DNA from 3 places in the Micromonospora sp. WMMD812 genome. Region 2 is predicted to be linked to each of the others. Evidence: riboswitches for the same ligand, from Rfam matches in the RefSeq annotation. Region 2 holds a riboswitch; each other region holds the start of a gene.
What was found. Region 2 has a riboswitch for S-adenosylmethionine ahead of O7603_RS01110 (ABC transporter substrate-binding protein). Riboswitches for the same ligand answer to the same signal wherever they lie in the genome.
Positions count from the first base shown of each region.

Region 1: it holds a riboswitch for S-adenosylmethionine, as region 2 does, so the genes downstream of both, thrC (threonine synthase) here and O7603_RS01110 (ABC transporter substrate-binding protein) in region 2, are expected to answer to the same signal.
Region 3: it holds a riboswitch for S-adenosylmethionine, as region 2 does, so the genes downstream of both, O7603_RS23815 (aminotransferase class V-fold PLP-dependent enzyme) here and O7603_RS01110 (ABC transporter substrate-binding protein) in region 2, are expected to answer to the same signal.

Region 1 is NZ_CP114904.1:5,126,885-5,137,409, forward strand. Features, by position in the region: gene O7603_RS23720 (DMT family transporter) at 1-303, shown strand, start outside; gene O7603_RS23725 (alkaline phosphatase D family protein) at 440-1,993, shown strand; SAM riboswitch class I at 2,116-2,250, shown strand; gene thrC (threonine synthase) at 2,262-3,548, shown strand; gene O7603_RS23735 (GNAT family N-acetyltransferase) at 3,849-4,868, shown strand; gene O7603_RS23740 (hypothetical protein) at 4,858-7,077, opposite strand; gene paaN (phenylacetic acid degradation protein PaaN) at 7,217-8,890, shown strand; gene O7603_RS23750 (GNAT family N-acetyltransferase) at 8,937-9,470, opposite strand; gene O7603_RS23755 (cold-shock protein) at 9,696-9,899, shown strand; gene O7603_RS23760 (hypothetical protein) at 10,008-10,525, shown strand, end outside.
Region 2 is NZ_CP114904.1:255,890-266,414, forward strand. Features, by position in the region: gene O7603_RS01090 (dihydrodipicolinate synthase family protein) at 1-924, shown strand, start outside; gene O7603_RS01095 (sugar phosphate isomerase/epimerase family protein) at 963-1,838, shown strand; gene O7603_RS01100 (amino acid ABC transporter ATP-binding protein) at 1,878-2,615, opposite strand; gene O7603_RS01105 (amino acid ABC transporter permease) at 2,618-3,394, opposite strand; gene O7603_RS01110 (ABC transporter substrate-binding protein) at 3,438-4,307, opposite strand; SAM riboswitch class IV at 4,587-4,699, opposite strand; gene O7603_RS01115 (PPC domain-containing DNA-binding protein) at 4,873-5,316, shown strand; partial or broken gene O7603_RS01120 (ChaB family protein) at 5,420-5,898, shown strand; gene O7603_RS01125 (nuclear transport factor 2 family protein) at 5,965-6,381, shown strand; gene O7603_RS01130 (glycogen debranching N-terminal domain-containing protein) at 6,392-8,578, opposite strand; gene O7603_RS01135 (hypothetical protein) at 8,721-9,041, shown strand; gene O7603_RS01140 (hypothetical protein) at 9,035-9,322, shown strand; gene O7603_RS01145 (Na+/H+ antiporter) at 9,445-10,525, shown strand, end outside.
Region 3 is NZ_CP114904.1:5,145,226-5,155,750, forward strand. Features, by position in the region: gene O7603_RS23785 (glycerol-3-phosphate dehydrogenase/oxidase) at 1-701, shown strand, start outside; gene O7603_RS23790 (hypothetical protein) at 805-1,338, shown strand; gene O7603_RS23795 (FAD-linked oxidase C-terminal domain-containing protein) at 1,345-2,745, opposite strand; gene O7603_RS23800 (DUF4031 domain-containing protein) at 2,817-3,200, shown strand; gene O7603_RS23805 (metal-dependent phosphohydrolase) at 3,082-3,726, opposite strand; gene O7603_RS23810 (FUSC family protein) at 3,831-5,063, shown strand; gene O7603_RS23815 (aminotransferase class V-fold PLP-dependent enzyme) at 5,082-6,347, opposite strand; SAM riboswitch class IV at 6,394-6,516, opposite strand; gene O7603_RS23820 (PrsW family intramembrane metalloprotease) at 6,540-8,015, shown strand; gene O7603_RS23825 (hypothetical protein) at 8,110-8,277, opposite strand; gene O7603_RS23830 (co-chaperone GroES) at 8,392-8,730, opposite strand; gene O7603_RS23835 (AI-2E family transporter) at 8,889-10,205, shown strand; partial or broken gene O7603_RS33080 (ATP-dependent DNA helicase) at 10,230-10,525, opposite strand, start outside.

The DNA.
Region 1 (10,525 bases), 2.3 Mb from region 2:
ATCGTGGCCGCGGTGATCGCGGTGCTGGCCTGGAACACCGGGGTGCGGCGGCTCGGTTCGGCCAACGCGGCGCTGTTCATGAACCTCGTCCCGGTGACCACGTTCGCGGTGCAGATCGCCCGCGGCTACCGGCCCGGGCCGGTCGAGCTGGTCGGCGCGGCGGTGACCATCGCCGCACTGGTCGCCGCCAACCTGGTCACCCGCGCCCGCACCCGCCCGCGGGACGTCGGCTGCGCCGATCGGCCGGCGGCGGTCACGGACCCCGTCGCGGTGGTCGACCGGGTGGCGGTGGTGGCGCGGTGACGGCCATGTCCGGGCGGCCCGCCCCGAACCGGGGCGGGCCGTTCCGGGCGGGTGAAGTGGCTGCTCACCCGCTGGTCATCAAGCGGCCATTCGGCCCCGATAGACCTTTCGCGTGGATCCTCGAGACTTCTCCGTAGTGGATCGTCGTCGATTCCTGGCCGGTGTGGCCGGGGTCGCGGGCGTCGCCGCGCTCGCCCAACTGCCGGCCGACCGGGCCGCCGCCGCGCCGCGACCCGCCGGCGGGGACTATCCGTTCACCCTGGGGGTCGCCAGCGGTGACCCGACCGCGACCGGGGCCGTGCTCTGGACGCGGCTCGCGCCGAAGCCGTTCGAGCCCGGTGGCGGCATGCCGTCGCGCCGGGTGGGCGTGCGGTGGGAGATCGCCCGCGACGAGCGTTTCCGGCGGGTGGTCCGCTCCGGTACCGCGTGGGCGCTGCCCGAGCTGTCGCACGCCGTGCACGTGGACGTCGAGGGGCTGGAGTCGGACCGGGAGTGGTTCTACCGGTTCCGGTACCGCGACGACGTCTCCATGGTCGGTCGCACCCGCACCGCCCCCCGGGAGACGGCGACGGTCGCCGGACTGGCCTTCGCGTTCGCGTCCTGCCAGCGGTGGGACGAGGGCTACTTCCCGTCGTACGCGCACCTGGCCCGCGAGGACCTCGACCTGGTCCTGCACCTCGGGGACTACGTCTACGAGTACGGCATCCCGGCCGACGGCGGCTACCGGCGTACCCCGGTGCCCGAGCAGCTCCGGCCAGCTCCGCGTTCCCTGGACCAGTGGCGGATGCGCTACGCGCTGGTCAAGTCCGACCCGCAGCTGCAGGCGGCCCACCTCGCGTTCCCGTGGATGGTGACCTGGGACGACCACGAGGTGCAGAACGACTACGCGAACACGCAGTCGCAGTACGAGGGCGACATCACCGCGCTGCGGGTGGCGGCCTACCAGGCCTGGTACGAGCACCAGCCGGTCCGCGTCGCCCGGCCCGGTGCCGGCGGCCTGCGGATCTACCGGCGGCTGCGGTGGGGCCGGCTCGCGCAGCTCGACCTGGTCGACGGCCGGCAGTACCGGTCGGTGCCGCCGAGCGGCTGGGGCGAGGCGCCGGCCGGGCCGGAGCAGAACGATCCGTCGGTGACGATGCTCGGCGCCGCGCAGGAACGGTGGCTCTACGACGGCTTCGCCCGTACGTCCTCCCGCTGGAACATCCTGGGCAGCAACGTGATGATGGGCCGCCTCGACCATGACGGGGACGCCGGCGACATGCTGTGGCACGACGCGTGGGACGGCTTCCCGGCCGCCCGCCGACGCCTGACCGACGCCTGGGTCCGGCACGGTGTCCCGAACCCGGTGGTGGTGACGGGTGACTGGCACTCGACGTTCGTCAACGACATCCACCGCGACTTCGACACCCCCGGCTCGCCGGTGGTCGCCACGGAGTTCGTCGGCACCTCGATCTCCAGCAACGGCGACGGCGAGGTGTACGGCCCGTACTACGGCCCGATGATCAAGTACAACCCACACATCAGATTCTTCGACGGTGACCGGCGCGGCTACGTGAAGTGCCGGGTGACCCCGCGCGAGATGTGTGCCGAGCTGCGGATGGTGGACACCGTCGGCCGCCGGGACGCCGCCGAGTCGACGCTCGCCGCGTTCGCGGTGGAGAACGGACGGCCCGGCGCCCACCGGATCTGACGGCGTACGCCCGCCACCTCGCCGTCAGACCCGGGGGGGGGGGTGGCGGGCGTAGCTCACACGGTGGGACGACCGGCTGGACGGCCGGCCGCCCAGCCGTAGACTCGATCGCGCAACTGCATACCTCATCCAGAGGGGCTGAGGGATACGGCCCGAAGACGCCCCGGCAACCACCCCGCGCGCTCACCGCTGAGCGACGGCGGGACAGGTGCCAATTCCGTCCCCGCCGCACCGTGCGATGCGGGGAAAGATGAGAGGACTCCTCGACATGACGTCGACCGTCGCCCCGTCCGGCATCGACACCACCGCCAGCCCCGCCCGCGCCCTGGTCTGCCGCGCCTGTCAGGCCCGCTACCCGCTCGCCGCGCAGCACGCCTGTTACGAGTGCTTCGGCCCGCTGGAGGTCGACTACGACGCCGCCGCGCTGGCCACCGTCACCCGCGAGCAGATCGAGGCCGGCCCGCGGAACATCTGGCGGTACGCCGCACTGCTCCCCGCCGGCCAGGACCCGGCCGTCCGGGTCACCCTGAACCCGGGTCTCACCCCGCTGGTCGCCGCCCCGCACCTCGCCGCCGAGTTGGGCATCACCGCTCCGCTCTGGGTCAAGGACGACAGCGCGAACCCGACCCACTCGTTCAAGGACCGGGTCGTCTCGGTGGCGCTGACCGCCGCCCGGGCGCTCGGCTTCACCCGGTTCGCCTGCGCCTCCACCGGCAACCTGGCCAACTCGGTGGCCGCCCACGCGGCCCGGGCCGGGGTGCCGTCGGTGGTCTTCATCCCCTCCGACCTGGAGCAGGGCAAGGTCGTGACGACTGCGGTCTACGGCGGCGACCTGGTCGCCATCGACGGCTCGTACGACGACGTGAACCGCCTCTGCGGCGAGCTGGTCGAGACCGACGAGTTCGAGGACACCGCGTTCGTCAACGTGAACGTGCGCCCCTACTACGCGGAGGGCTCCAAGACGCTCGGGTACGAGGTGGCCGAGCAACTCGGCTGGCGAATCCCGGCCCAGGTGGTGATCCCGATGGCGTCCGGCGAGCTGCTCACCAAGATCGACAAGGCGTTCTCCGAGCTGGTCGAGATCGGTCTGGTCGAGGCGCCGGCCGGCGGCTGGAAGGTCTTCGGCGCCCAGTCGGCCGGCTGCAATCCGATCGCCACCGCGCTGCACTCCGGCACCGACACCATCATCCCGGTCAAGCCGACCGGCATCGCCAAGTCGCTGAACATCGGCGACCCGGCGGCCGGCCTCTACGCCCTGGAAGCGGTACGTCGTACCGGGGGCTGGATGGAGTACGTCGACGACGAGGAGATCCGCGCCGGCATCCGCCTGCTGGCCCGGACCACCGGCGTCTTCGCCGAGACGGCCGGCGGGGTCACCGTGGCGGTGCTGCGCAAGCTGGTCGAGTCGGGCCGGCTCGACCCGACCGCGGAGACCGTCGTCTTCAACACCGGCGAGGGTCTGAAGACCATCGACGCGGTCGCTGGCCAGGTCGGCCCCACGCACCACATCCGCCCGTCCCTGCGGGCGGCCCGGGACGCCGGCCTGCTCGGCTGACCTCGGCCCGCCCGTCCGCCGGTGCGGTGGAGCCGGTGGATCGCCCGGACGGGGGATCCGTTCGATCCGCCGGGTAACCGGCTTTTCGCTCTGGGTGCGGAAAACCCGCCGGTATGGACTTGACGGCAGGAACCGGACGGCGCAAGATGCTCCGTGCGGGAGGGCTCTTCGCCGAAGACTTTTGAAGTTCTTGCGACCCAACGCCGGAGGCGTTGTGCGAGTGTCCCTCCCGACCAACGTCCGATCGGGCCAGCGGAAATTCGCTGGCCCGATCGCCTTTCCGGGGCGCACGCTTCGGGCATGAGCATCACGATCGCGCCGTTCGACGCCGCCGACCCGGCCGCGATCGACGAGGCCTACCGGGTCGGGTCCGCGGCCAACGACGCCGACCTGCCCGACTTCCCGCCCTTCTGCCGGCAGCGTTTCGAGGGCCTGCTGCACCACCCGATGCCCGGCACCGCCACGCTCTGGGCGCTGGCCCGGCTCGACGGTGTCCCCGCCGGCTATCTGGCGCTGGACCTGCCTCAGCTGGACAACACCGACAACGCCACCGCCGACCTGATCGTCCATCCGGCCCACCGGCGGCGGGGGGTGGGCCGGGCCCTGCACCAGCACTGCCTCCGCCTGCTGCGCGAGCACGGCCGCAAGCGGGTCATCGGGATGGCCGTCGCGGCGTTGCCGGGCGGCCCGGCGCGGTCGACGGCGGGTGCCGCGTTCGCCACCGCGATGGGCGCGCGGCCCGCGCTCGCCGAGGTCCGCCGCCGGCTGGAGACGTCCACGGTCGACCAGGTGGCGCTCGACGACGTGCTGGCCGATGCCCGAGCGCACGCCACGGGCTACCGCACGATCCGGTGGCACGGCCTCATCCCGGCGGAGTACGTCGCCGACATCGCCTACCTGGACGGCCGGCTGTCGACCGACGCGCCGCTGGGCGACCTGGAGTGGGAGGCCGAGCAGGTCGACGCCGACCGGATCCGGGGCACCGAGCGGGCGCTCGCCGCACGTGGCCGTCGGCAGTACCACGTCGCGGTCCGGCACGAGGAGTCCGGCCGGCTGGTCGCGTGGACCCTGCTCGACGTGGGCGCCTCTGCCGACTGGCACGCGTTCCAGCAGATCACCATCGTCGACCCGGCGCATCGCGGGCGCCGCCTCGGGCTGCTCGTCAAGATCGAGAACCTGCGGCACCTGCTCGCCCACGAGCCGGCGGTGCGGGCGATCGACACCTTCAACGCGGCGTCCAACAGTCACATGATCGTCATCAACGAGCAGCTCGGCTTCCGACCGGTGGACGGCTGGACCGACTGGCAGCTCACGGTCTGACCGCCGACCCGCCGTCGCGGTGACCCGGCGGGTGCAGTCGCCGTACCAGGTCCTCCACCGCGCGGCGGAAGTCGTCGTCCGGGACGAACCTGTGCCCACTGATCTTCGGCGGGACGGTGTCCCCGGGCGGAATCAGCAGCCCCGCCGGATCCCGCGCCCGGCGATCCACATGGCCGGCGCCGTCCGGAGCCGCGCCGTCCGGGTCGAAGACCGGCCCGCCGATCGGGTCGGTCTGCCGCCACAGGTTGAGCCACCGCCAGTCCAGCCGCTCGCCCACCTCGCGCAGCGCGTCGGGCCCGAGGTAGGCCGGAAAGACCCGGCTGTAGAGCCGCCCGAGCGGGGTGCCGTAGGTCAACAGCGCCACGCGGGCGCGGGCGGAGGCCGGCAACTGGAGGACGGTCGCCGCCGCCAGCACGCTGCCGTGGCTCTGCCCGGAGAGCACGACCGTGTCCCCGCCGGCGGTGAGGTGCGTGATCCGGCGGGTGAGGTCCGGCACCACGCGCTCGGCGTAGCAGGGGGCGGCCAGCGGGTGTGCCGCGCGCGGCCAGAACGTGGCCAGCTCCCAAAGCACACCGACCACCCGGATGGCGGGCGACCGGTACGCGAACAGCCCCGCCCCGAACAGGGCCAGCGCGAACAGCCCGATGACCAGGCCGCCCAGATCGGTCACGAAGATCATCGGGTTGGCCAGCGACGGTCCACCCACCAGATGGGCCACGTCCTCCGGCCCCGCGTGCCGCATCGACAGCCCGGCGGCCCCCAGGCCCAGCACGGCCAGCAGCGCGTATGCCGCCACGAACAGCGGGCCGAGGCGGTCCGCGGTCCGGGCTCGGATGATCTTGTCGAGGACCGCCCGCGCCCGTTCCGGCGCCGCTCGGGGCACCTCCGGGAACTCCCGGCGGACGATCTCCTCCGCCGCCCGTCGGTGCCGTGACCGCTGGTAGAGACGTGCCACCACGGCCACCGTGCCGGCGAACAGCAGCGCGGCCGAGACGCCCAGGGCCGCCCAGCGGAACGCGACCGGCGGGGACAGCGGCGGCGCGCCCTCGGGCAGGGGGCGGGCGGGAGTGGGGCTGGAACCGCGGTCGAGGTACTCGGCGATGCCGTAGTTCAGCCCGGACGAGTACGACACGGCCAGCCCGATCGCGACCGAGACCACGAGCGGAGCGGCGAGACCGAGCAGCGCCGGGCGACCCCGCGTCGGCGCCCAGATGAGGACGAGGGCGGTCAGCGCCAGGACCAGGAGCATCTGGACGGCGAACAGCAGGGCCACCAGTCCGTCGTAACCCGGCAGGCTACCGACGGCGGACCAGGAGGCTCGCGGCGCCGCGGCGTACACCAGGGTCAGCAGCGTCAACACGACCGCGCCCCGGCCCAGCAGCCGGACCGTGCGCGGTGACCACAGGGCGCCTCCCCGCCGCTCGACCTGGCGCACGCAGAGGAGCGCCAGCGCGACGGCGAGCAGGGCGGCGGTGGCGGCGAGCAGCGCGTAGCCCGGGAACCCGCGGTCGTGCGGGGCGAGGGCCCGGAGCAGGGCCAGGTCGAGCGTGGCCAGCGCGATCGCCACGTGCAGTGCGCGGAGCCGGAGCAACAGGGCCCGGTTGTCCCAGAACGCCGGGTTGTCGAGCCGGTGGGCGCCCAGCGCCGCCGGCCCCGCACCGGTGTTCTCCGGGAGCTGCCAGGTGCGACCGCCGAGCCACCACACCAGCGCGATCGCGAGGAGCGGCAGCACGGCGAGCACCGCCAGACGTTGCCCGGGCGGCAGGCCACCCAGCCAGGAGATCTCCCGTCGGCCCTCCATGCAGCGCGGGTACTCCGCGCACTGCCAGGCGATCAGGTCGACGGCCACGCCCACGATCGACAGCACGTACATCGCGGTGAGGGTCGCGGCGAGCAGCCGGCAGATCGCCTTGCCAGCCGTTTCCGTGCGGTGGCCGGAGGGCAGCATCCAGATGGCGGTGTTGGCCAGCATGAAGGGCAGGAGCAGGACCAGCGAGACGGTCCGGGTGGCCGTTCCCCCGGCCAGCCCGCTCCAGCGGTACGCCTCCAGGGTCGCGCCGGCGGCACCGTGCGGATCACCGAGGTCGGGGTGCACCCGGTAGAAGCCGGCGTCCCGGTCGCCGGCGACGCGGCTCACGATCGGCCGGTCCAGCACCGCCTCGGGGCCGCGGTCGGCGACCCCGTGCACCCGGATCTCGGTGGTTCCCACCCGTGGCCGCCCCCTCCTTCCGCAGGCCGCGCGGTTACCCGGACCCGGCCTGGTCATACCGGCGCAGGGGCGGCGAAGACGATCCGAGTTGTGACACGGGCCTACTGATTTTGGTGCTTCCTGTTGCATGATGGCGGGCATGACGGAGACCCCGCACCCCCTGTACGACCGGCACGCCGACACCCTCACCCGTGCGCTGACCGCCATCACGGAGCGCGGGTACTGGTCCGCCTACCCCGAATCGCCCAGCCCCCGGGTGTACGGCGAGACGGCCGCCGCGGACGGGAAGGCCGCCTTCGAGGCCTACCTGAACGCCGACTTCCCCCTCGACCAGCCCGGTGACGGCAGCACGGTCGCCACCGAGGTCAGCCCGTTCGGCGTCGAGCTGAACGCCCGCTACCCGCACGCGACCGCCGACCAGCTGGTCCCCGCCGCGACCGCCGCGCTGCCCGCCTGGCGCGACGCCGGCCCGCAGGCCCGGGTGGGGGTCTGCCTGGAGATCCTCGATCGGCTGCACAAGAACGTCTTCGAGCTGGCCAACGCGGTGCAGTTCACCAGCGGCCAGGCGTTCGTGATGGCGTTCCAGGCCGGCGGCGCGCACGCGCTGGACCGGGCACTGGAGGCGCTCGCCTACGCGTACGCCGAGATGACCCGGCACCCGGGCACGGCCGGCTGGGAGAAGGCGGCCGGCAAGGGCGACCCGCTGCGCATGACCAAGACGTTCCACGTGGTGCCCCGCGGGGTGGCGCTGGTGATCGGCTGCAACACGTTCCCGACGTGGAACTCTTACCCCGGGCTGTTCGCCTCGCTGGTGACCGGCAACCCGGTGATCGTCAAGCCGCACCCGCGCGCGGTGCTGCCGCTCGCCGTCACCGTGCGCTACGCCCGGGAGGTGCTGGCGGAGGCCGGCTTCGACCCGAACCTGGTGCAGCTCGCGGCCGAGGCGCCCGGTGAGAAGCTCGCCTCGACGCTGGCCCTGCACCCGGCCGTGAGGATCGTCGACTTCACCGGCTCCACCGAGTACGGCGACTGGCTGGAGGCGAACGCCCGGCAGGCCGCCGTCTACACCGAGAAGGCCGGCCTGAACACGGTGGTGGTCGACTCCACCGACGACTTCGCCGGCCTGTGCCGCAACCTCGGCTTCACGCTGACCCTCTACAGCGGCCAGATGTGCACCACCTCGCAGAACATCCTGATCCCCCGGGACGGCATCGAGACCGATCAGGGGCACAAGAGCTTCGACGAGGTGGCCGGCGGGATCGCCGCGGCGGTCGGCAAGCTCACCGCCGACCCGGCCCGGGGCGTCGAGCTGACCGGGGCCATTGTCAACGACGGGATCCTGGAGCGGCTCGACGAGGTCACCAAGGTCGGCGAGCCGGTGCTGGAGTCGCGTACGGTCGAGCACCCCGCCTTCGCCGACGCGGTGGTGCGGACGCCGACCATCGTGAAGCTCGCCGCCGAGGACACCGCGACCTACGGCCGGGAGTGGTTCGGGCCGATCTCCTTCGCCATCGCGACCGACTCCACCGCGCACAGCCTGGAGATCATGCGGAAGACGGTGGGCGAGAAGGGCGCGCTCACCGCGGGTGTCTACTCCACCGACGAGGCCGTGCTGGACGCGGCCGAGGACGTGGCGATCGAGGTCGGGGTGCACCTGTCGTGCAACCTGACCGGCGGGGTCTTCGTGAACCAGTCGGCCGCCTTCTCCGACTTCCACGGCAGCGGCGCCAACGCGGCCGCCAACGCCGCGCTCACCGACGGCGCCTACGTGGCGAACCGGTTCCGGATCGTGCAGTCGCGCCGGCACGCCTGAGCGCCGGTCTCCACCTCCGGAGCGCCGCCCCCGCCCGGCCCGCGGGTCAGGCGGGGCGGCGCATCTGGAGTTCGGTCAGCGCCGGAACGGTGGGGTGCGGCACCCGGACACCGGTGTCGACGAAGCCGAGCCGCCGGTACGCCCGGTAGGCCCGGTCGTTGCCGACCACGACCTCCATCATCAGCTCCGGCCGGCCGCACGCCCGCGACCAGGCCGCGACCGCGTCGACCAACTCGGCGAGCAACCCTCCGCCCCGCCAGGCCGGGGTCACGTAGACCGCGTAGATGACGGTCAGGCCCGGCTCGCTCGGGGTGACCGTGCCGCCGGCATGCCCGACCAGGCGACCGCCCGGGTCGGCGATGAACTGCGCGGTGTCCGCGCCGTCGGAGGTGTGGGCGATCCGGGCGGCGTACTCGGCGTGCGGGCGGGCCGCCGCGTCGGCGATCGTCTCCAGGAAGGCCAGCGGCGCGTCGGCGAGCATCTCCAGCCGCAGCGCCCGCATCCGGGCCGCGTCCGTGGGCCGGACCCGCCGGATCTCCGCTGTCCGTCCCGCTGCGACGCCGCCCGGGGTGCTCGTCATGCCCGCATACCTACCACAACGATGGCCGACGATGCCTGGCGCTCCGGCATCGATTCGGATATGCCCGATTTGTGGTCGTGCGCCGCCGTCACACCTCGTGTAGCGTGCGATTTCGGTCACCGATTCAGCGGCCGTCGCCGATCGCCGAAACGGTGGTTCCCGTGCGCCGGGCCGTGCCCGGGCGGCGCGGGGTAGGACACGCCGCGCAGAGTGAGGAAGTGCACCGTGGCACAGGGCACCGTGAAGTGGTTCAACTCCGAAAAGGGCTACGGCTTCATCGCCGTCGACGGCGGGCAGGACGTGTTCGTCCACTTCTCCGCGATCGAGATGGACGGCTACAAGGCGTTGGACGACGGCCAGCGCGTGGAGTTCGAGATCGCTCAGGGGCAGAAGGGCCCCCAGGCCGAGCGGGTGCGGGTCATCGCCTGATCGGCCTCACCCCCAGACACCTCTCCGGCCGGTGCCGGATGGGGCTGCGCCGCGGGTGCCTCAACCAGGAAGATCGTGAACCGTTCCAGCCGTCGCTGAGGAGGGTTCATGTCCGACCAGCCGCCCCCGGCCACCCCGCCCCCGGGCCCGTCCGACCCGTCCGGTGCCCAGCCGGGCCATCCCGATCCGTCCGGCCCGCACCCGGGTGAGCCCGGCGCGTCCGGCCCGCCGGCGGGTGCGTCCCCGGCCGGGGCGGCGCCCGACGCCGCCGGGCTCCCGCCGGCCGGTGCTCCGGCGGGCCCGCCCGCGTCGGGTCCGGCCGTGCCGTCCGCCGGGCAGCAGCCGGGCGGCCAGTCGCCGTGGGCTCCTTCCGCCGCGGGCGGCCAGTGGGGCCAGCCCGGCTGGGACCCGTCGGTCCGGCCCGGCCAGCCGGGTGCGCACCCGGGCTGGGACCCGAGCGCCACCCAGGGCTGGGGCCAGCCGCCAGGCGCCGCGCAGGGCTGGGGCCAGCCGCCAGGCGTGCCGCAGGGCTGGGGATATCCGCCGGCCGGCGGTTATCCGCCCGGCGCCGATCCCTACGGCGGTCAGCTCTGGTATCCGGGCGCGCCGGTCCCCGGCTGGTACCC
Region 2 (10,525 bases):
GCGATGGACACCGCTCAGCGCGGCATGGGACTCGACTGGGCCACCACCCGCCAGCTCATCGACCGCAGCGCCGCCGCCGCGCGCGAGGCGGGCGGCCGGATCGCGGCCGGCGCCGGCACCGACCACGTGCCGGCCGACGTCGCCTCGCTCGACGACGTCACGGCCGCGTACGAGGAGCAGGTCGAGGTGGTGGAGGCCAGCGGCGCGCAGGTCATCCTGATGGCGAGCCGGCAGCTGGCCCGGCTGGCCCGCGGGCCCGAGGACTACGCCAAGGTGTACGAGCGGCTGCTCGCCCAGGTGTCCCGACCGGTGATCCTGCACTGGCTGGGGCCCATGTTCGACCCGGCGCTGCACGGCTACTGGGGCTCGGCGGAAGTTCCGACGGCCAGCACCGCGTTGCTCGACCTCATCGGCCGGCACGCGGCCAAGGTCGACGGGGTGAAGGTGTCGCTGCTCGACGCCGACCACGAACGGGCGCTGCGGGCCGCGCTGCCGGCCGGCGTACGCCTCTACACCGGCGACGACTTCAACTACCCGGAGCTGATCCGGGGCGACGGGACGCACCACAGCGACGCCCTGCTCGGCATCTTCGCCGCGATCGCACCGGCCGCCTCGGGCGCCCTCCAGGCCCTCGACCGAGGCGACCCGCTCGGCTACGACGCGGCCTTCGCGCCGACGCTGCCGCTGGCCCGGCACATCTTCGCCCCGCCGACCTGGTACTACAAGACCGGCATCGCCTTCCTGGCCTGGCTCAGCGGCCACCAGCCCGGCTTCACCATGGTGGGCGGCCTGGAGAGCGCCCGCGGCGTGGTCCACCTGGCCGAGCTGGCGCGGCTCGCCGACGAGGCCCGGCTGCTACCCAATCCCGACCTCGCCGCCGCGCGGCTGCGCGCGTTCCTCGACGTCGCCGGGGTTCCCCGGTGAGCGGCGCGAACCGGTCCACCGTGGACCGGGCCGTGGACGTGCCGTCGGGCCGGCCGGCCGAGGTCGCCACGCCGCAGCCGGGCGACCCGGCGCTCGCCCGGCTGTCGCTGAACCAGAAGACCACCGACCGGTGGTCGGTGGCCGAGGCGGTCGACGGGTGCGTCCGGGCCGGCCTGCCGGCGATCGGTCTCTGGCGCGAGCCCGTCCAGGCGATCGGCGCCGGCGCCGCCGCCCGCCTCGTCGCCGACGCCGGGCTGCGGGTGTCCTCCCTGTGCCGGGGCGGGTTCCTGACCGCCGTCGACCCGGCCGCCCGGCGCCGTGCGCTCGACGACAACCGCCGGGCGATCGAGGAGACCGCCGAGGTCGGCGCGGCCTGCCTGGTGATGGTGGTCGGCGGTCTGCCGGAGGGCTCCCGTGACCTGGCCGGCGCGCGGGAGCGGGCGGCCGACGGGATCGCCGACCTGGTGCCGCACGCGGCGCAGCACGGCGTACGGCTCGCGCTGGAACCCATGCATCCGATCTTCTGCGCGGACCGCGGGGTGCTCTCCACCCTCGGCCAGTCGCTCGACCTCGCCGAGCGGTTCCCCGCCGAGCACGTGGGCGTCGTGGTCGACACGTACCACGTCTGGTGGGACCCGGACGTCCTGGGCCAGATCCAACGCGCCCGCGGCCGGATCGCGAGTTTCCAGGTCTGCGACTGGATCACCCCGCTGCCGCCCGACGCCCTGCTCTCCCGGGGCATGATGGGCGACGGGCACATCGACTTCCGGCTGCTCCGCCGGGCCGTCGAGCAGGCCGGTTACACCGGCGACATCGAGGTGGAGATCTTCAACGCCGACGTGTGGGCCGCCGACCCGGACGCGGTCGTCGCCACGATGGCCCGCCGCCATCTCGCCCACGTGCTAGGCGACTGAGCGGCGGAGCGCCACGGGGCCGCGCCCGGGCCGGGCGGGTCACAGCACCTGGGCGAGGAACTGGCGCAGGCGCGGGTGCTCGGGCGCCCCGAAGACCGCGGCCGGCTCACCGACCTCCAGCACAACCCCACAGTCCATGAAGGCCACCGTGTCGGCGACCTCGCGGGCGAAGCCCATCTCGTGGGTGACCACCACCATGGTCATCCCGCCGGACGAGAGGTCCGCCATCACTCCGAGCACCCCCTTGACCAGTTCGGGGTCGAGGGCGCTGGTGGCCTCGTCGAAGAGCATCACCTGCGGCTGCAGGGCCAAGGCCCGGGCGATCGCCACCCGCTGCTGCTGCCCGCCGGACAGGTGCGCCGGTCGGGCGTCGGCCTTGCCGGCCAGCCCGACGAGGTCCAACTGGGCCCGGGCGACGGCCACCGCCTCCTCCTCGGGCAGCCGCTTGATCCGGCGCAGCGCCAGCGTGACGTTACGCAGCACGCTCATGTGCGGAAACAGGTTGAACTGCTGGAAGACCATGCCGACGCGTTGCCGCAGGGCGTCCGGGTCGTCGGTCAGCACGCTGCGTCCGTCGAACAGCACGTCACCGCGATCCGGCTCGATCAGCCGGTTGATCGTCCGCAGCAGCGTGGACTTGCCGGAGCCGGACGGCCCGATGACGCAGGCGGTCGCGCCCCGCGCCACGTCCAGGTCCACGCCACGGAGCACCCGGTTCGCCCCGAAGGCGAGGTGCACGTCGCGGACGCCCAGGCTCACCGAGGTCGTGGTGTCGATGCTCATCGCTGGCTCCCTCCGGCCGCGCCCGGCAGTGTCAGGTCGGCGTCGTCGATGTCCTCGGCCGGCGCGGCCTGCCGGCCGTGCCGCAGCCGCCGGTCGATCGCGTTGACCGCGTGCGTGAGCGGAACGGTGAGCGCCAGGTAGAAGAGCCCGGCCAGCAGCAACGCGGACTCGTTGCCGGTGGTGGCGGCGTAGTCCTGACCGATCCGGAACAGCTCCCGCTGGCTGGCCACCAGGCCGAGGAAGTACACCAGGCTGGAGTCCTTGATCAGGGCGATGAGCTGGTTGACCCACGCCGGCAGCACCCGGCGTACGCCCTGCGGGATGATGACCACCCGCATCGCCTCGCCCCAGGAGAGGCCGAGCGCCCGGGCGCCCTCCAACTGGGCCGCCTCCACCGACTGGATGCCGGAGCGGAAGATCTCCCCGATGTAGGCGGCCGCGATCAACGAGAGCGCCAGGATGCCCAACGGGTACGGGTCCGGGCCCCACACCTGCATGCCGAGCGGCGCCAGCCCCACGCCGATGAGCAGGATCGTCGCGGCGGCCGGCAGGCCCCGGAACACGTCGGTGTAGACGCGCGCCGGCCAGCGTAGCCAGCGGGTGCGGGCGATGCCGGCGACGGCCAGCAGCATGCCCAGCACCGAGCCGAGCAGGGCGGCGGAGACCGCCAGGATCAGCGTGTTGGGCAACCCGACGGTCACCATCTCGGGTAGCGCCTCGCGCATCGACTCCCAGTCGAAGAACGTCTCCCAGAGGGTGCGCAACGGATCCATCAGTCGCCTCTCCTACCGCCCCGCTCGCTCGTCAGCACCACCGTCAGGACGCGGCCGAGGCCGACGCCGTCGCGGCTGGGACCGCCACGGTGCCGCTGCCCGGCTTGAAGTCCGCCGGGATCGGCCGGCCCGGGTAGTACTGGTCCTGCAGGCGGCTCCACGTGCCGTCCGCGATCACCTCGTCGAGGCCCTTGTTCAGCGCCTCGCGCAGCTTGTCGTTCCCCTTGGCCACCGCGTACGCGGTCGGCGCCGGGCTGAGCTGCTTCGCCGCCACGGTGATCTTGCCGCTGCTGTCCGCCGCCGACTTCTCGCCGATCTCGGCCGGGGCGATCCAGGCGTCCGCGGTGCCCGCCTTCAGCTGGTTGATCGCGCCGTTGTAGTCCGGCACCCGGACCGGGTTGAGCCCCTTGCCGGTGGCGTAGTCGTCCTGGACCGTGCCCTGCACGACCACGACCCGCTTGCCCGCGAGCTGGTCGAAGCCCGTGATCGGCGAGCCGGCCGGTACGTCGAGTCCGAAGTAGCCGAAGTCGTAGCCGTTGCCGAAGTCGACCGTCTTCTTGCGAGCCTCGGTGATGGTGATCGATGAGCTGCCGACGTCGAACTTCCGGTTGTTGACCTGCGAGAGCAGCGCGGAGAAGTCGGTGCCGACGAACTCCACCTTCAGACCGACCTTTCCGGCGACCGCGGTGAGCAGGTCGTTGTCGAAGCCGGTGAACCGGCCGTCCTTCAGGTACACGTTCGGCGGCGCGTCGGTGAGCGTGCCGGCGCGCAGCACGCCGGCCTGGAGCAGGCCGTAGGGGTTGTCCGCCGCGCTGGACGAGGCGTCGTCGCCGCAGGCGGTGAGAGTGGCGGCGCCGAGGACGGCGGCCACGCCGAGGGCGGCCACCCGGGTCAGGGCAGGAAGAAGTCGCACAGGTGTCTCCGGGGATGGTGTCAGCGGCGGCGCACGGGCGTACGCCGCCGACGGCGCGCCCGACGGGCGTACCGCTGGATAGATCAGGGAAGCGGGGAAGGGCGCGTCAGCGACCGGCGCTGGGCCGACACGCGGCGCTGCAGACCCACATCATGTCGACGTGCCGGCGCCGGGTCAGTGCCGGCGGTGTGGGCCGGTGGGCCGACGCGGCGGGGTCGAGCGGTGGGATGGTGATGCGAGACGACATGGCTCTCCTAGGTCGTTGCTGACCTGGGAACCAGGCCACGCTTGCACCGGAGAACACTCCGGTGCCCGGTCTTCACCCGGGGCACCCCACCGCGGAGGAGGGTTGCCGGCCAGCGAGCCGGGGCTTGACGCTGGCGCTCATGACCTGCGCCGAGGTTAGCAGCCCGTGGCGGTACACCGTCCAGCCGTTATGACCACCCTCACGCGGGCCCGCCGGGCGACCCGCCGAACAGGGCAAACCCACCACGGCCGCGCGCCGGTGGTGACACGATCACCGAGTGGTCGGCCGGCGCGGGCCGACCGGGCGGGAGTCGGTGCGGTGAGGGACGTCGAGCTGCACGAGGACGGCCGACGAGTGGTCGTGGTCGTCCTCGACAAGGGCGAGGACCCGGTGACGGTGATCAACCAGGTGGCCGTGGACCGGAACATCCGGGGCGCCTCGGTGACCGCGGTGGGCGGCTTCCAGGCCGCCGAGCTGGGCTACTTCGACCGGGAGCGACGCGAGATCCGGCCGATCCCGGTGACCGAGCAGGTGGAGGTGCTCAGCATCCTGGGGGACATCGCCGAGGACTCCGGCCGCCCCGCCCTGCACGTGCACGCGGTGCTCGGCCGCCGGGACGGCAGCACGGTCGGCGGCCACCTGCTGCGCGGCGAGGTCTGGCCGACCCTCGAGGTGGTGATCACCGAGGTCGGCGCGAGCCTCGCCAAGAAGGTGGATCCGGAGACCGGCCTGGCGCTGCTCAGCGGCGAGACCGGACGATGACCGGGCGGAAGCGGTTGGCGTAGCGGGCGGGGGCGCGGGTACTCCCGGGGCGACACCGCCGAGGGGGTGCGTTGTGCCGGACAAGCACGAGCAGGCCGAAGAGATGCGACACGACGTGCCGTCGACGATCGCCCGCTCCGACGACAAGGCGGTGCGGACCTACAAGAAGACGCTCGAGGCGGCCGAGGAGACCTACGGCGACGGCGAACGGGCGCACCGCACGGCGTACTCCTCGCTCAAGCACACCCATGAGAAGGTCGGGGACCACTGGGAGCCCAAGGAGCGTCCGGGGCCGTCCGACCCACAGGCCGCGCTGGGCACCCCGCCTCCCGTGCCCGACCTCGGGAGACCGCCCAGGGGGTGGACGCCAACGCCAGCCGGGGCCACCTCGACGAGGTGGCCCGCAAGGTGGGCATCGACCGCCCGCAGGAGCTGGACCGGGACGACCTGGTCCGCGCGATCGAGAAGGCCAACGCCCGGGCCACCGCCCGCGCCCGCCGGCGAGGTCGGGAACAGCCCCGACCAGGCGGCTGTCCGTCGACCGACCTCGGCCGCTCCCGCCCGTCGCTAGAGTGGCGGTGAACGCCGATGGCATGGGCGATCACGCCGACGCCCCTGGTCGTAGGCCCGCAGAGAGGTGGTCACGCCATGACGGCGAACCGGGACATCGTCGCCCGCGCCTTCGCGGACTGGTCCGCCGGCACCGGCGCCATCAGCGACATCTTCGCCCCGCGCATGCGGTGGGAGGTCGTCGGCAACTCGGTGGTGGCCGGCACGTACCACAGCGCCGACGACTTCCTCACCCAGGCGATGCGACCGTTCAACGCGCGGTTCGACCCGGACAGCCCGTACCGGCCGGTGAACCTCCGGGCGATCTACGAGGACGCCGACGCGAACACGGTCGTCGCCGTCTTCGACGGCGCCGGCGTCACCCGTGACGGCTCGACGTACGAGAACACCTACGCCTGGATCCTGACCTTCTCGGACGGCAAGGTGGTGGACGGGACCGCCTTCTTCGACAGCCTGGCCTTCAACGAGCTGTGGAAGACCCCGCCGGCGGCCTGACCGCTGCCGCTCAGGAGGCGGGCCGGACGGTGGATTTGCTGCCGTCGGCGTGCACGTCCCACCGGCGGCCGAACGCCGGCACCCCGGCCAGCCGGATCCAGTCGAGCGACTCCGGGAGGTGCGGGTCGACGACCAACCGGCCGTCGACGGCGTCCAGCCCGAGCAGCGTCCGCAGGAACAGCAGGGGCGCTCCGCTGGCCCACGCCTGCGGGTTGCAGGCGGTGGGGTAGGGGACCGGTCGCAGGCCGAACGCGCGGTCGTAGCCGGAGAACGCCTCGGGCAGCCGGTGCTCGGAGTAGGCGGACGCCTCCAGCATGGCCAGGATGATGCGGTGCGCGTCGTCGTGGTGGCCGTAGCGGGCGAGGCCGGCGGCGATGAGGGCGTTGTCGTGCGGCCAGACCGTGCCGAGGTGATATCCGATGGGGTTGTAGCCGCGGTCGGTGGTCGAGAGGGTCCGCACCCCCCATCCGGAGAACATCTCCTCGGACATCAGTTGGGCGGCCACCAGGTCGGCCCGCTCCTGCGGCACGATCCCGCTCCACAGCAGGTGACCCATGTTCGACGTCATCGAGTCGATCGGGCGTCCGTCGCCGTCCAGGCCGATCGCGTAGTAGCCGCCCCGCTCGGGGATCCAGAAGTCACGGTTGAACCGGTCGCGCAGCGCGGCCGCCTCCGCCCGCAGCCGTTCGCCGAGCGGACAGTCCCGCCAGGGCCCGTCGGCGAGTTCCGCCATGCGCAGCTTGGCGTCGTACGTGTAGCCCTGCGTCTCGCAGGTCGCGATGGGCAGCACCGGAATGGTCCCGTCGGCGAACTGGACGCCGTCGCTCGAGTCCCGCCAGCACTGGTTGCCCAGCCCCTGGGTCGAGCGGGTCGCGTAGCCCACGTAGCCGGTGCCGTGCAGGTCGCCGAACTCGTCGATCCACCGCAGCGCCGCCTCGGCGTTCGGTCGCAGCTCGCGGACCAGGTCGTCGTCCCCGGTCCAGCGCCAGTACTCGGAGAGCAGCACCAGCCACAGCGGCGTGGTGTCGGCCCCGCCGTAGTAGGGCTGGTAGGGCTTGATGCCGAGCTGGGTCAGCTCCCCGGTCCGGTACTCGTGGAAGATCTTGCCCGGCTCCCGGTCGGTGAAGTCGTCGTGCTCGTCGGCCTGGTGGGCGGCGAGCACCAGCAGGGCGCCCCGCGCGAGCTGTGGGCCGAACGCCACGCTCTGGTACGAGGTGATCAGGGTGTCCCGGCCGAACACCGTCATGAACCACGGCAGCCCGGCCGCGAGCAGCACCACCGGCTCGCCCCGGATGTCCTTCTCGATCCGCATCGACACCAGGTCCGCGCCGGCCTTGCGGCACACCGCCACCAGTCGGTCGGACTGGCTGGTCAGCATGGGCGCGTCGGCCAGCCAGCGGGTGGACGGATCCTCGGCGTCCCGTTCGAAGACGTCGCCGAAGCCGCGGGGCATCGGCTCCAGATGTGACCCGCCGCAGCGCAGCGGCACCCGCAGCTCGCACTCCCACGCCTGCCCCCGCTCGAGCCGCAGGTGCCAGACCAGCGAGTCACCGTCGACCCGGTCCGCGGCCGGATCGGCCCGTACGCGCACCATCGTCTGGTAGTGGCCGTTGCGGTAGGCGAAGCAGAGTGACGACCCGTCGGCCGCGTGATCGCGGACGATCTCGGCCGACCGGTCCCGTCCGGACTCCTTGATCTCGAACAGGTCCGCGAAGTCGGTGCCGACGGCGAGCCGCAGCTGGAACTCGACCGGTTCGAGGCCGAAGTAGCGCAGCTCGATCCGCTCGTACAGGCCGTCGCCGACGAAGCGTTGCCGGCGTACCCCGACCCGGTTCGGGGCCAGGCCCGGCAGGTCGGCGTTGGCCAGGAAGAACGCGGCGGAGAAGGGGTCGACGGTGCCGGACCCGAGCACCAGCAGCGGGGCGTCGTCGATGGTCAGTTCCCACCGGTCGAGGAAGCGGGTGTCGTCGTGCACCAGCCCACCGATGGAACCCCTCGGCACGTCACCGAGCGCGTTGGAGAACATGAAGGTGCGGCCCTCGAGCACGCTGACGGCGTCCGGCCCCAGCTCCGGCGGGAGGTCCCGGCACGCGCCGCTGCCGGCCAGCTGCTCACCGGTCGTGTCCGGCCACGGCTGCGCCGGCGTGCGTCGTCGTTCCGCGGCCGTCACGTACACCCCCAGCCGACAACCGGACATGCCGTCACCGACGACCAGCCTATGTGCGGTCCCGCCGACGGCGCTGCGGCATTGACCAACATGGCCCCGAGACCGATCATGTTCATAGATGTCTCCGACTGTCTCGGTGGGGCCGCGTGGCCGCACCGGATCGGGAGGTCCGATGAGTCGACCGGTGACCCGGTTCGCCGCCGTCCTGGCGGCCACGGTGGTGGCGGCCCCGCTCGGGGCGAGCGCCGCGCACGCCGACCCGGTGGTGCCCCGGCACGCCGTGGTCATCTGCCAGACCGCCAGCTTCTACGCCAACTACGACTCCGCCGGCGGCCCGCACGGCCTGAAGCGGGTGCTGGAGTACGGCAACAAGATCGGCCACACCCCCGGCGCCCACCCCGTCTACAACGGCTGGGCGGCGGCCTTCGACTTCGGTCCGAACGACTGGGGTTACCTGCGCATCGAGTGCATCGGAGGGTACGACTCGTGGTGAGGATCCGACGGCGGGTCGGCGTGGTGGTCGTGGTGGCGATCCTGGCGGCCGCCGCGCCGGCCGGGCCCGCGCGCGCGGCGAACGGCACCATCGGCGAGCGGGAGACCGTCTGCGCCGCCGACCTGTTCGTCCGCACCCAGCCGAACGGCGCCTGGATGGGGACGCTGTACCAGGGCCAGACCTTCCTCGTCGAGGGGCCGCGCAGCGGCGGCTACGTCTACGGCTTCGCGTACGGGCACATCAACCGGCGCGGCTGGGTCCAGGACGGCTGGTTCTGCTGACCCACCCCACGCCCGGGAACTGAGCCCGTTCCGCCTCCGCGACCCGTCTCCAGCCGCGACAGTGGAGGCGGGGCGCCGGCAGGTCGCCGGGGGACGGCGGGGGGTGCGACGTGAAGGGGGGTGTGGAAGCACTCGTCCTGCTCGTGGTGCTGGGTGCCACCGTCCTCGTCGGCACCACGATCGGAGGGCGCTACCGCGTCGCGCCGCCGGTCCTGCTCATCGGCATGGGTGCGCTGCTGGCCCTCATCCCACCGCTGTCGCACGTGGTGCTCGAGCCCGAGGTCGTGCTGGTGCTCTTCCTGCCGGCGATCCTCTACCGCGAGGCGCTGACCACCAGCCTGCGGGAGATCCGGAACAATCTCGGGGTCATCGCCCTGCTCGCGGTGGTGCTCGTGGGGCTCACGATGTTCACCGTGTCGATCACCGCGCAGGCGTTCGGCGTCAATCCGGCGGCGGCCTGGGTGCTCGGCGCCGTGTTGGCGCCGACCGACGCCGCCGCGGTCTCCGGCCTCGCGAAGCGGATGCCCCGCCGGCTGCTCACCACCCTGCACATGGAGAGCCTGATCAACGACGGCACGGCGCTGGTGCTCTTCGCCGTCACGGTCGGCCTGCTCGCCGGTGGCACGGTGCCGACACCGCTGCACCTTGTCGGAGAACTCAGCCTCTCGTTCGTCGGTGGCATCGCCGCCGGGCTGGCGGTCGGCCTCATCGTGGTCATGGTGCGCCGGCACATCGACGACCCGCTACGGGAGGGCGCGCTCAGCGTCCTCACCCCGTTCGCCGCGTTCCTGCTCGCGGAGGAGATCCACGCCAGCGGGGTGCTGGCGGTGGTGGTGGCCGGTCTGGTGCTCGCCTACGCGGGCCCACGGGTGATCCGGGCCCCGTCCCGGGTGCTGGCCCTCGGATTCTGGGACCTCTCCACCTTCATCATCAACGGTGGACTGTTCGTGCTGCTCGGGATGCAGATCCCCCGCGCGGTCCGCAGCGTCAGCAGCGTCTCGCCCCACCGTGCGCTCGTCATCGCGATAGTGGTCACCCTCGTGGTGGTCGCGACCCGGCTGGCGTGGGTGTTGTTCACCCCGTACCTGTTCCGGCTGTTCTACCGCGGCGAGTCGGCGCGCGAGAACCGGATCTCGTGGCGGGTGCGGACCGTCGCCGGGTGGGCCGGCTTCCGCGGCGCCGTGTCCCTCGCGGCGGCGCTGG
Region 3 (10,525 bases), 2.2 Mb from region 2:
AGGCCGACTCCACCTCGAAGCTGTCCCGGGAGCACGCGGTCATCGAACCGATGCTCGGGCTGCTGCTCGTCGCCGGCGGCAAGTACACGACGTACCGGGTGATGGCCACCGACGTGGTCGACCGGGCCGCCCGCCGGCTCGGCGGGGTCCGCCCGTCGCGCACCGCCGACCTGCCGCTGCTCGGTGCGGACGGCTACGCCGCGATGTGGCGGGACCGGGCCGACCTGGCCCGTCGGCACGGCGTCCCGGTCGGTGTGGTCGAGCACCTGCTGGAGCGGTACGGCACCCTCACCCTGGACGTGTTGGCGCTGACCGACGCGGATCCGCTCCTCGCGTCCCCGCTGGCCGGAGCGCCGGAGTACCTGGCCGCCGAGGTCACCTACGCGGCCCGGGCCGAGGGCGCGCTGCACCTGGAGGACGTGCTCACCCGGCGGACTCGCATCTCCATCGAGACCACCCATCGGGGGTTGGAGTCGGCGGAGCACACGGCCGAGCTGATGGGCGCGGTGCTCGGTTGGGACGCCGCCCGGCGTGCCCGTGAGGTCGAGCACTACCGGGCCCGGGTCGAGGCCGAGCGGCAGTCGCAGCTGATGCCGGACGACGTCGCGGCGGACGCGGCCCGGTTGGGCGCGCCGGACGTCCGGGGTTACGCCGCCGACCGGGGCGGGGACGGCGACCCGGCCGAGCTGCCCGCCAGCTGATCTCCAAGCTGGGCGGCCGCCGGCCGCGACCCTCCCGGACCGCCATAAGCTACCGAGCTGTAGGGGTACCGGCCGGAACCTACGGTGCTGTAGGTTCCGGCGCGTGGTGCGCCGATCCCGCTCGCGTCTGCTCATTCCGCTTATTGGCACGGTGCTCGCCACCGCGCTGACCGCGTGCTCCCTGGGCCGCGCGGAGTCGGCCGAGGATCCGAGGCCCACACCGGGCGGTGCCGCCGCCGGCCTGCCGGCACCCGACGTGCCGACCACGGTCAGTGCGGGCCAGGTCGCCCTGTTGCAGAAGCTCGGCGCGGACGGGCCGCTGCGCACGCTGCGGGTCGAGCCGGACGGCACGTGGAAGTGCATCGACTGCGCCGGCGACGGGGTGACCTCCGCCGGGTCCCTCGACCCGGAGCAGGCGAGCCGGCTCCAGCAGATGCTTGTCGACCCGCGGCTCGCCAAGGAGACCGACGAGGCCCGGCGCTACCGGGCCACCTGCATCGACTCGCTGACCTCCAGCCTGCTCACGGCCGCCGGTCTGGTCACCTGGCAGGACTGCCCGGGCGAGGAGCGGCCGCCGGCCGCCGGCGAGATCCTGCTGCTGCTCACCCAGGCCACGCCGGCCGAGTTGGAAGGCTGATCGCCCTCAGAGCACCTTTCCGGGGTTCAGCAGGCCGGTCGGGTCCAGCGCGGCCTTGATCGCCTGGTGTACCCGTACGCCGACCGGCCCGATCTCCCGGGCCAGCCAGTCCCGCTTGAGCAGGCCCACCCCGTGCTCCCCGGTGCAGGTGCCGCCCAACTCCAGGCCCAGCCGCATGATCTCGTCGAACGCCCGCCGGCCGCGCTCCAGACTGGCCGGGTCGGCCCGGTCCACCACGATGTTCGGGTGCATGTTGCCGTCCCCGGCGTGCCCCACCACGCCGATCGGCACGTCGCACTCCGCCGCGATCCGGGACACGCCGTCGAGCAGCGCCGCCAGCGCGCCGCGGGGCACCGCCACGTCGTCGATGACCAGGCCGCCGTTGCCGCCCGGGTACGCGTCCGCCGCGAACTTCTCCATGGCCGGATGGGCCAGCCGGCGTGCCTGCAGCAGCGCCGCCGCCTCGACCGCGTCGGTGGCCGCGTAGACCTCGTCGGCGCCGGCCGCCTCGCAGACCTCCGCCAGTGCGGCCAGGTCGTCCGCGGCCCGGGTGCCGGTGTCCGCGGCGGCCAGCAGCAGCGCCTGCGCGTCGGTCCGCAGCCCCATCGGCTGGTACGCCTCGATGGCCCACAGGTGGGTCTGGTCCAGCAGCTCCAGCAGGCTCGGGCTGAGCCCGCGGGCGGCGATCTCGGCCACCGCCGTTCCGGCGGCCGCGGTCGACGGAAAGACCGCGACCAGGGTGAGCGACTCCGCCGGCGCGGGACGCAGCGCGACGGTCACCTCCGTGATCACCCCGAGGGTGCCCTCGGAACCGACGAAGAGCCGGGTGAGGTCGTAGCCGGCCACCCCCTTGGCGGTCCGCCGGCCGGTGCGCAGCACCTCACCGGACGCGAGCACCACTTCCAGGCCGAGGACGTACTCGGTGGTGACGCCGTACTTGACGCAGCACATCCCGCCGGCGTTGGTGGACACGTTGCCGCCGATCGTGGAGGACTCCCAGGAGCCCGGGTCCGGCGGATACCAGAGACCCTGCTTCGCCACCGCGGCGGCCAGGGCCGCGTTCACCACGCCCGGCTGCACGACGGCGATGCGGCTCACCGGGTCGATCTCCCGGATCTCGTCCATCGCGACGGTGCTCAGCACCACCGCGCCGTCCAGCGCGTTCGCGGCGCCCGCGAGGCCGGTCCGGGCACCCTGCGGCACCACGGGTACGCCGTGCCGGGCCGCCGCCCGGACCACGGCGACCACCTCCTCGGTGGTGCGCGGCCGGGTGACCACCAGCGGGCTGCCCGCCGCGCAGAGGTCCGCCTCGTCGCGCTCGTGCATCCGGAGCAGGTCCGGGTCGGTCAGCACGGCGCTCTCGCCGAGGGCGGCACGCAGGTCGTCGAGGAGGGGGGAAGCGGCCATGCAGGAGAGGCTAGGTCGCCGGCCGTCGATCATCAACATGATCGACAATCCGCGGGGCTAGGTTTGTGGGCATGCTCTACCTGGACCGACCCGGCTGGCCGTCCCGGGGCCGGCTCTGGTCCCACCTGATCAGCGACGTCTCGTACGCCGAACTGCACGCCTTCGCCGAGGCGCTCGGGGCTCCCCGGCGCGGCTTCGACCGCGATCACTACGACATCCCCGCCGAGCGGTTCGCCATGGCGGTCTGGCTGGGCGCCCGGCTGGTGCCCAGCCGGGAGCTGGTCCGGTTGCTCCGCGAGGCCGGCCTCCGCCGCCCGAAACACCTGGCCCGGGCGGCTACGCCGGATCGGTCAGCGCGGCCAGTTCCCGGTGCAGGTTCGCCCGGGCCGGCCGCTCCCACAGCTGGGCCGTCGGCGGCAGGCGGAACAGCGCGGGCAGGGCGAGCAGCCCGCTGAGCACCCGGGCCCGGCCGGCGCGGAAGTCCGGCTCGGGCACGTGCGCGTACTCGCGCCGCACGGCGGCCGCGTAGCGGTCGTAGGCGGGTGGCGGGGCGGCCAGCACGGCGAGGTCGGCGTCGCAGAGCAGGGCGCCGTCGACGTCGTCCGGGGCCACCGCATGCCCGGCGGTGAGCAGCACCAGCCGGCTGACCTCGGCCACCGCGTCGGGCGGCACCCCGAGCCCGGCGAGCAGCCGCCCGGCCAGTTCGGCGCTGGCCCGCTCGTTGGCGTCGCCGGCGGCCCGCGGGTCGTAGACCGCGTCGTGGCACCAGGCGGCCAGCCGGACCAGGTCCGGCCGACCGGCCAGCCCGGCGTACGCGTCGACGGCGTCGAGCACGGCGGTCAGGTGATCCACCGTGTGGTAGTGCCGGTGTGGTTCCCGCCACCGGCGCAGCAGCTCTTCGCCGGCGTCGGCCGGGTCGGCCGCGCCGGTCGCCCCGGCTCCCACGGCCGCGTTCCGCCACCGGTCGAGGAGGTCGCCCACCCGACGAGTGTGCCGCACCCCGGAGGTGACCCGAGGATTCACCCGGCGCGGCGCGGGTAGTACCGGCCATGGCCGTGGCCCGGGGGAGCAGACGTCAGTCACTCATGCGGCGGGTCGGCCTGCGGAAGGGTTTGACCGACATCGACAGCGCGCGCATCGCCGAGGCGATGGACCAGGTACGGGACCGGAGCAAGGCGACGCTGCACGACCGGCTGCACCGGGTCCGGATGGCGGGCGGGCTGGCCGTGCAGGCCGGCCTGGCGGCCGCGCTGTCCTACCTGGTGTCGCATCGGCTGCTCGGCAACCCGCAGCCGGTCTTCGCGCCGATCTCGGCGGTCGGCACGCTGGCCGCCTCGGTCGGTCAGCGGTTCCGTCGCACCGTCGAACTGATCATCGGGGTGGCGATCGGGGTGGCGATCGGCGACGGCCTGATCTACCTGCTCGACACCGGGGCCTGGCAGCTCGGCCTGGTGGTCACGGTGGCCATCCTGGTGACCATCTTCGCCGGCGCGAGCGTCGCGATCGTCATCCAGGCCGCGGCCACCGCCGTGCTGATCGTGACGCTGAGCCCGTCCACCGAGAACCTGGAGATACCGCGGTTCGTCGACGCCTTCGTCGGCGGTGGGATCGCGCTGCTGGTGACGGCGATCCTGCTCCCGCTCAACCCACTGCGGGTGATCAACCGGGCCGCCCGGCCGGCGCTGGACCTGCTCGCCGCCCAGCTCGACCTGACGGCCGAGGGGTTGCGCAACCGGGACCAGCGCAGCGTGCAGAGAGCCCTGGACCGGCTGCGCAACAACAAGGAGGAGCTGGCCACCCTCGCCGAGGCGATCGAGGGGGCCAAGGAGACCGCCACCCTCTCGCCGGCTCGCTGGCACCGGCGGGACGAGCTGACCCACTACGCCGAGGCGGCCGACCCGATCGACCGGGCCATGCGTAACAGCGGCACGCTCATCCGCCGCTCGGTCACCCTCCTCGAGGACGAGGAGCCGGTGCCGGAACCGATGCCGGACTCGGTCGCCCACCTCGCCGAGTCGGTCCGCCTGCTCAAGCACGAGTTCGCCGTCGGCGACGAGCCGCAGCAGGCCCGGGAACGATCACTGCGGGCGGTCAGCGAGGCCGGCCGGGCGTACGCCGAGGGGGTCGGCTTCTCCGGCAGCGTGGTGATCGCGCAGGTGCGTACCACGGCGAGCGACCTCCTGGTCGCCTCCGGCATCGAGCAGGAGGAGGCGAACCGGCTGATCCGGCAGTCCTTCGGAGAGCAGGAGGCGCCCCAGGGCGGCGGGCCCGAGCCGGAGGGCGCTCCGAAGCCGCCCACCGCGCCCCCGGTCGGCTGACCGGGGGCGTCGCCGGCCTCAACCGAGGCGGGCGAGGGCGGTCAGCAGCCGGTCGACGTGCTCCGCCGTGCTGCCCAGGCCGATGCTGGCGCGCAGCGCGGTCGGCGGCAGGTCCCGCCGACCCGTCCGGGCCGCCGCCTCGCCGAGCAGCCGCTGGGCCAGCGGATGGGCGCAGAAGAGGCCGTCGCGCACCCCGATCGCGTACGTCCGGGCCAGCTCGGCGGCGACCTCGCTGGACTCCCGGCCGGCGACCACGAACGAGACGATGCCCACCCGCGGCGCATCCGGGCCGAAGGTGCGCAGCTCCACGACGTGCGGCAGGGCGGCCAGGCCGTCCCGCAGCCGGGCCAGCAGCCGTTGCTCCCCGTCGTGCAGCGCGTCCCGATCGGCCGCCGAGAGGGCGGCGCAGACGGCGGCGAGCGCGACGGCGCCGAGCAGGTTGGGCGTGCCACCCTCGTGCCGGGCCGGCCCGACCGCCCAGGTCACCTCGTGGGTGCCCGCACCGACCCGGCTGGTGGCGCCGCCCCCGGCCAGGTACGGCGGCGCCGCGTCCAGCCAGTCCGCGCGGCCGATCAACGCGCCGGCGCCGAACGGCGCGTACAGCTTGTGACCGGAGACGGCCAGATAGTCGACGTCCAGCGCGAGCAGGTCGACCGGGGCGTGCGGGGCGAGCTGCGCGGCGTCCACCGCGATCCGGGCCCGGTGCCGCCGGGCCACCCGGGCGAGCTCCGCCACCGGCCAGCGCTCACCGGTGACGTTGCTGGCCCCGGTGACCGCGACCAGCACCGGGAGCCCGGCGCTGGCGTCCCGGCGCAGCTCGGTGAGGGCCGCGTCCAGGGCGCGGACCGACTCGCCCGGGTCGGCGGGCACGGGCAGCCGGACCGAGCCGCGCGGCCACGGAAGCAGGTTCGCGTGGTGCTCGCCGGCGAAGGTGACCACGGTGGTGCCGGCCGGCAGCGCCCGGGCCAGCAGGTTCAGCGCGTCGGTCGTGTTCCGGGTGAAGATCACGTGGTCGTCGGCGCCGGCGCCGAAGAAGTCGCCCACCGTCTGGCGGGCCCGCTCGTAGGCGAGCGTGCAGCGGCGGGAGAGCGCCCCCGCGCCGCGGTGCACGCTCGCGTACCACGGCAGCAGCTCGGCCACCGCGTCGGCCGCCGCGCGGGCGCACGGCGCGGTGGCCGCGTAGTCGAGGTTGATCTCGCCCGGCACGCCGAGCACGTCGAGCGGCCCGACCTCGGTCGGGGTGGGCGCCACGGCGGACGGCGGGGGTACGAGGGTGACGGGCATGCCGGAAACCTCCCGGGCCAGGGACCCCAGGCGTACGTCGGGACGGGGTCCGCGCTTGCCCGGCTCGCGGATCGGGGCCGGGCCCGGTCATCACCCGGGGCACCCCACCGCGAACCTCGACGAGGGTTGCCGGCCAGCAAGCCGGGGCTTGACGCTGGCACTCGTGACCTGCCGGCAGCATAGCGGCCACCGATGCGACCGGAACCGGCGGCCGGGGATGGCTACGCTGACCGCATGGCCGACACCCCGCCCGGCGGAGCCCCACCGTCGCCGCCCGCGCCCTCCGCTCCGCCCGCGCCCGGCGCCGCCCCCCGGATGCCGCTGCGCCGGCTGGGCTGGCGGCGGATCCTGGTGCTCGCGGGGGTGGTGCTCTTCATCGCCGCCTGCGCGGTCTTCATGGTCGTCACGCTGGGCGAGAGCCTCGGCGCCCAGGCGCTGCTGATCGGCCTGGTGGCCGCCATCCTGCCGGTGCCGGTGCTGGTCGCGTGCTTCCTCTGGCTCGACCGGTACGAGCCGGAGCCACTGCCGTACCTGATCTTCTGCTTCGCCTGGGGCGCGTTCGTCTCCACCGCCGCGTCGCTGCGGGTGAACGAGTTCGCTGCCGGCCAGTTCGCCGACTGGGGGCTGCCGACCGCGCTCACCGCCGTGCTCGTCGCGCCGTTCATCGAGGAGTTGACCAAGGCGCTCGGACCGATCCTGCTGCTGATCTTCCGGCGCCGGGAGTGGTCCGGGATCACCGACGGCCTGGTCTACTGCGGGCTCTCCGCGGTCGGCTTCGCCATGGTGGAGAACATCCTCTACCTCGGTGGCTACGGCTACGCGTCCGGCGCGGAGCGGTTCGGGCCGGCCACCGGGGCGCAACAGGTGATCGCCATCTTCATCGTCCGGATCCTGCTGTTCGGTTTCGCCCACCCGCTCTTCACCTCGATGACCGGAGTCGGGCTCGGCATCGCCGCCCGGTCCGCCGACCGCCGGGTACGGGTGCTGGCACCGATCGCCGGGCTGCTGCTGGCGATGATGCTGCACGGCACCTGGAACCTGCTGCCGACGTTGACGCAGGCCACCGGGCAGCTGCTGATCATGCTGTACGGCTTCTTCGGGCTGATGGTGCCGATCTTCTTCGGCATGGTGGGGCTGGCCGTCTGGCTGCGCGCCTGGGAGGGGCGACTCACCGAGCGGCGGCTGCCGGACTACGTCCGCGCCGGCTGGCTGACCCCGCCCGAGGTGGCGGCGCTGAGCAGCCTCGGCCGCCGACACGCGGCCCGGGTCTGGGCCCGGCGGGTCGCCGGCGACGCGGGGGTGCGGGCGATGCGTGGCTACCAGTTCGCGGCCACCCGGCTGGCGCTGCTGCGGGACGGGTCGTTGCGGGGGCTCGACCGTAAGGCGGCGGACCGGGAACGGACCGCCCGGGAGGAACGGGAGCTGTTGGAGGCGATCGGCGCGTACCGGTCGTTCTTCGTCGGTCGAGACCCGCAGGCCCCCGCCGGGGTGTGGGACGGAACCCGCTACCACCTGCGGTTCCCGGACGGCTCGCAGCGCGCGGTGGACCCACCGGACGAGCCGGTGGTGCCGATCCCGGTGGTGCTCGGCGCACCCCCGCCGCCCCCGGAGGCTCACCCCCCGCCCGGCTGGTACGGCCCGCCGCCCGGCTGGCCCGCCCGCTCCTGAGGGCGGCCCGACGCGGCCAGGCGTGCGTCGGCGCGCCTGACGTGCGGCGCCGCGCCGGCTACGCGGCCCGGCGCGGCCCGGCCCGGCCCGGCGGTCAGGTCATCAGGCCGGTGAGGAAGTCGCCGAGGCCCTGGAACATCGCCACCAGGCCGGCGCCGAGGGCCTTGAACATCGACGACGCGCCGTCCGGGCGGAACGCCATGAAGTAGATCAGGAACGCGATGAAGCCCCAGAACAGCAGCTTCCTAATCCACTCCGGCATCGTCGTCCCTCCCCAGGACCGGTGGTGCGGCTGGCTTCCCGGCGGGGAGCGGTGCAAACGACGCCCGTGGGGTCGGCGGCGGGAAAACCGGCCGGCGGCGGCCCCGGGCGGGGTCTAGAGGTAGAGCCCGGTGGAGTTGTTCTCGATCCGCTCGGCGGCGACGGCGTGCACGTCCCGCTCGCGCAGCAGGACGTAGCCCCGACCATGCAGTTCGACCTCCGAGCGGTCGTCCGGGTCGAAGAGCACCCGGTCCCCCGAGACGATCGAGCGGACGTTCGGGCCCACGCCGACGGCGGTCGCCCAGGCCAGCCGCTTACCCACCGCCGCGGTCGCCGGGATCACGATGCCGGCGGTGGAGCGGCGCTCACCCTCGCTCCCCTCCATGCGGACCAGCACCCGGTCGTGCAGCAGGCGGATCGGCAGGCCGGAGTCGAGATCGTCGTCGGCGGTCACGCCGCAGACGCTACCGTGTCGCCGGCGGCGCCAGGCCGGTGGTTGCCGGGGTGGTGAACGGGGCAATGGGTGGCGGAAATGCCCTACGGTGGTGCGGGTCGGCGTATGCTGTCCGACCTGTCGCCGTGGGCGGACCGTCGTCTTGCCAGGAGGTGCGCTTGAGCCGCTTCGAGCGGGTACGCGGCCGGCTGCGCCGCGCGTACGAGTCGGGACGGCATTCGGTGCGGGCCGGGGGCTCCAGGCCCGCCGACGCGCCGGAGCAGCAGGAGCAGCCGGCGCGGGCCGCGGTGGCCTCACCGGAGTCGCCCGGGCCGGTGGCGCCCCCGACGGCGACCGTGGTCGGTGCCCCGCCCCCCGCCGCGATGCACGCCTCCACCGCCAGCCGGGACGACGCCGACGTGCCGCACGCGCTGCGGATCGCCGCCGCCTGGTCGTGGCGTCTCATCGTGGTCGGCGTGGTGGCGTGGGCGCTCCTGAGGATCGTCGGCACGATCAGCATCGTCGTCATCCCGCTGGCCATCGCGCTGCTGCTCTCCGCCCTGCTCGCGCCGGCGGTCGGGTGGCTGCTGCGGGCCCGCTTCCCCCGGTCGCTGGCGACCGGGGTGGTGCTCGTCGGCGGCCTCGCCGCGGTGGTCGGCACGCTGACCCTGGTGGTCAACGAGTTCGTCCGGGGCGTGCCGGAGCTGAGCGACAAGTCCTCGGAGGGTGTCCGGCAGATCCAGAACTGGCTCAAGACGGGCCCGCTGCACCTCTCCGACACGCAGCTCGACCGCTACATCGACGAGGCGCAGGGCTGGATCAACGACAACACCGGCCGTTTCACCAGCGCGGCGACCACGACCGCCGCCACGCTCGCCGAGGTGCTCACCGGCACCATCCTGGTGCTGTTCGCCACGTTCTTCTTCCTCCGGGACGGCAGCCGGATCTGGCGCTTCCTGGTCCGGCTGCTGCCCGTGGCCGCACGCTGGAAGGTCGACGACGCGGGCCGGGCCTCCTGGGCGACGCTCGGGGCCTACGTCCGGGCGACCGTGCTGGTGGCCTTCATCGACGCGGTCGGCATCGGCATCTTCCTGGTCATCTTCGACGTCCCGTTCGCCTTCCCGCTCGCCGCGCTGGTCTTCCTCGGCGCGTTCATCCCGATCGTCGGGGCGGCGCTCTCCGGCGGCGTCGCGGTGCTGGTGGCGCTGGTGGACAGCGGCCCGGTCACCGCGCTGATCATCCTGGGCGCGGTGATCGGCGTGCAGCAGCTGGAGGGTCACGTGCTCCAGCCGCTGATCATGGGACGGGCGGTGGCCATCCACCCGCTCGCGGTGATCATCGGCATCGCGGCCGGGGTCGTGCTCGCCGGCATCACCGGCGCGCTGGTGGCCGTGCCGTTGATCGCGGTGCTGAACACGGCCGTCCGCCGGCTGGCCGCGCGTACGGTGCCGGACACTCCGCCGGACGCCGTGGTGGTCGCCTCCCAGGCACCCTGACCGGCGCGGCTCGCGAGGGCCGCGTCAGGCCTTGGCGAGGCGCTGCAGGGCGCCGCGGGCGACCTCGGGGCGGGTGGTGTACCAGAACGGGGGCAGTGAGCGGCGCAGGAACGGGCCGTAGCCGCGTGCGGTCTCCAGCCGCGAGTCGAGCACGGCGACCACCCCCCGGTCGCCGGTGGCCCGGATCAGGCGCCCCACCCCCTGAGCCAGCCGGATCGCGGCGATCGGCACGCTGACGGCGGCGAAGCCGGAGCCGCCGCTCGCGTCCACCACCGCGGCCCGGGCCGCCGCCAGCGGCTCGTCGGGGCGGGGGAACGGCA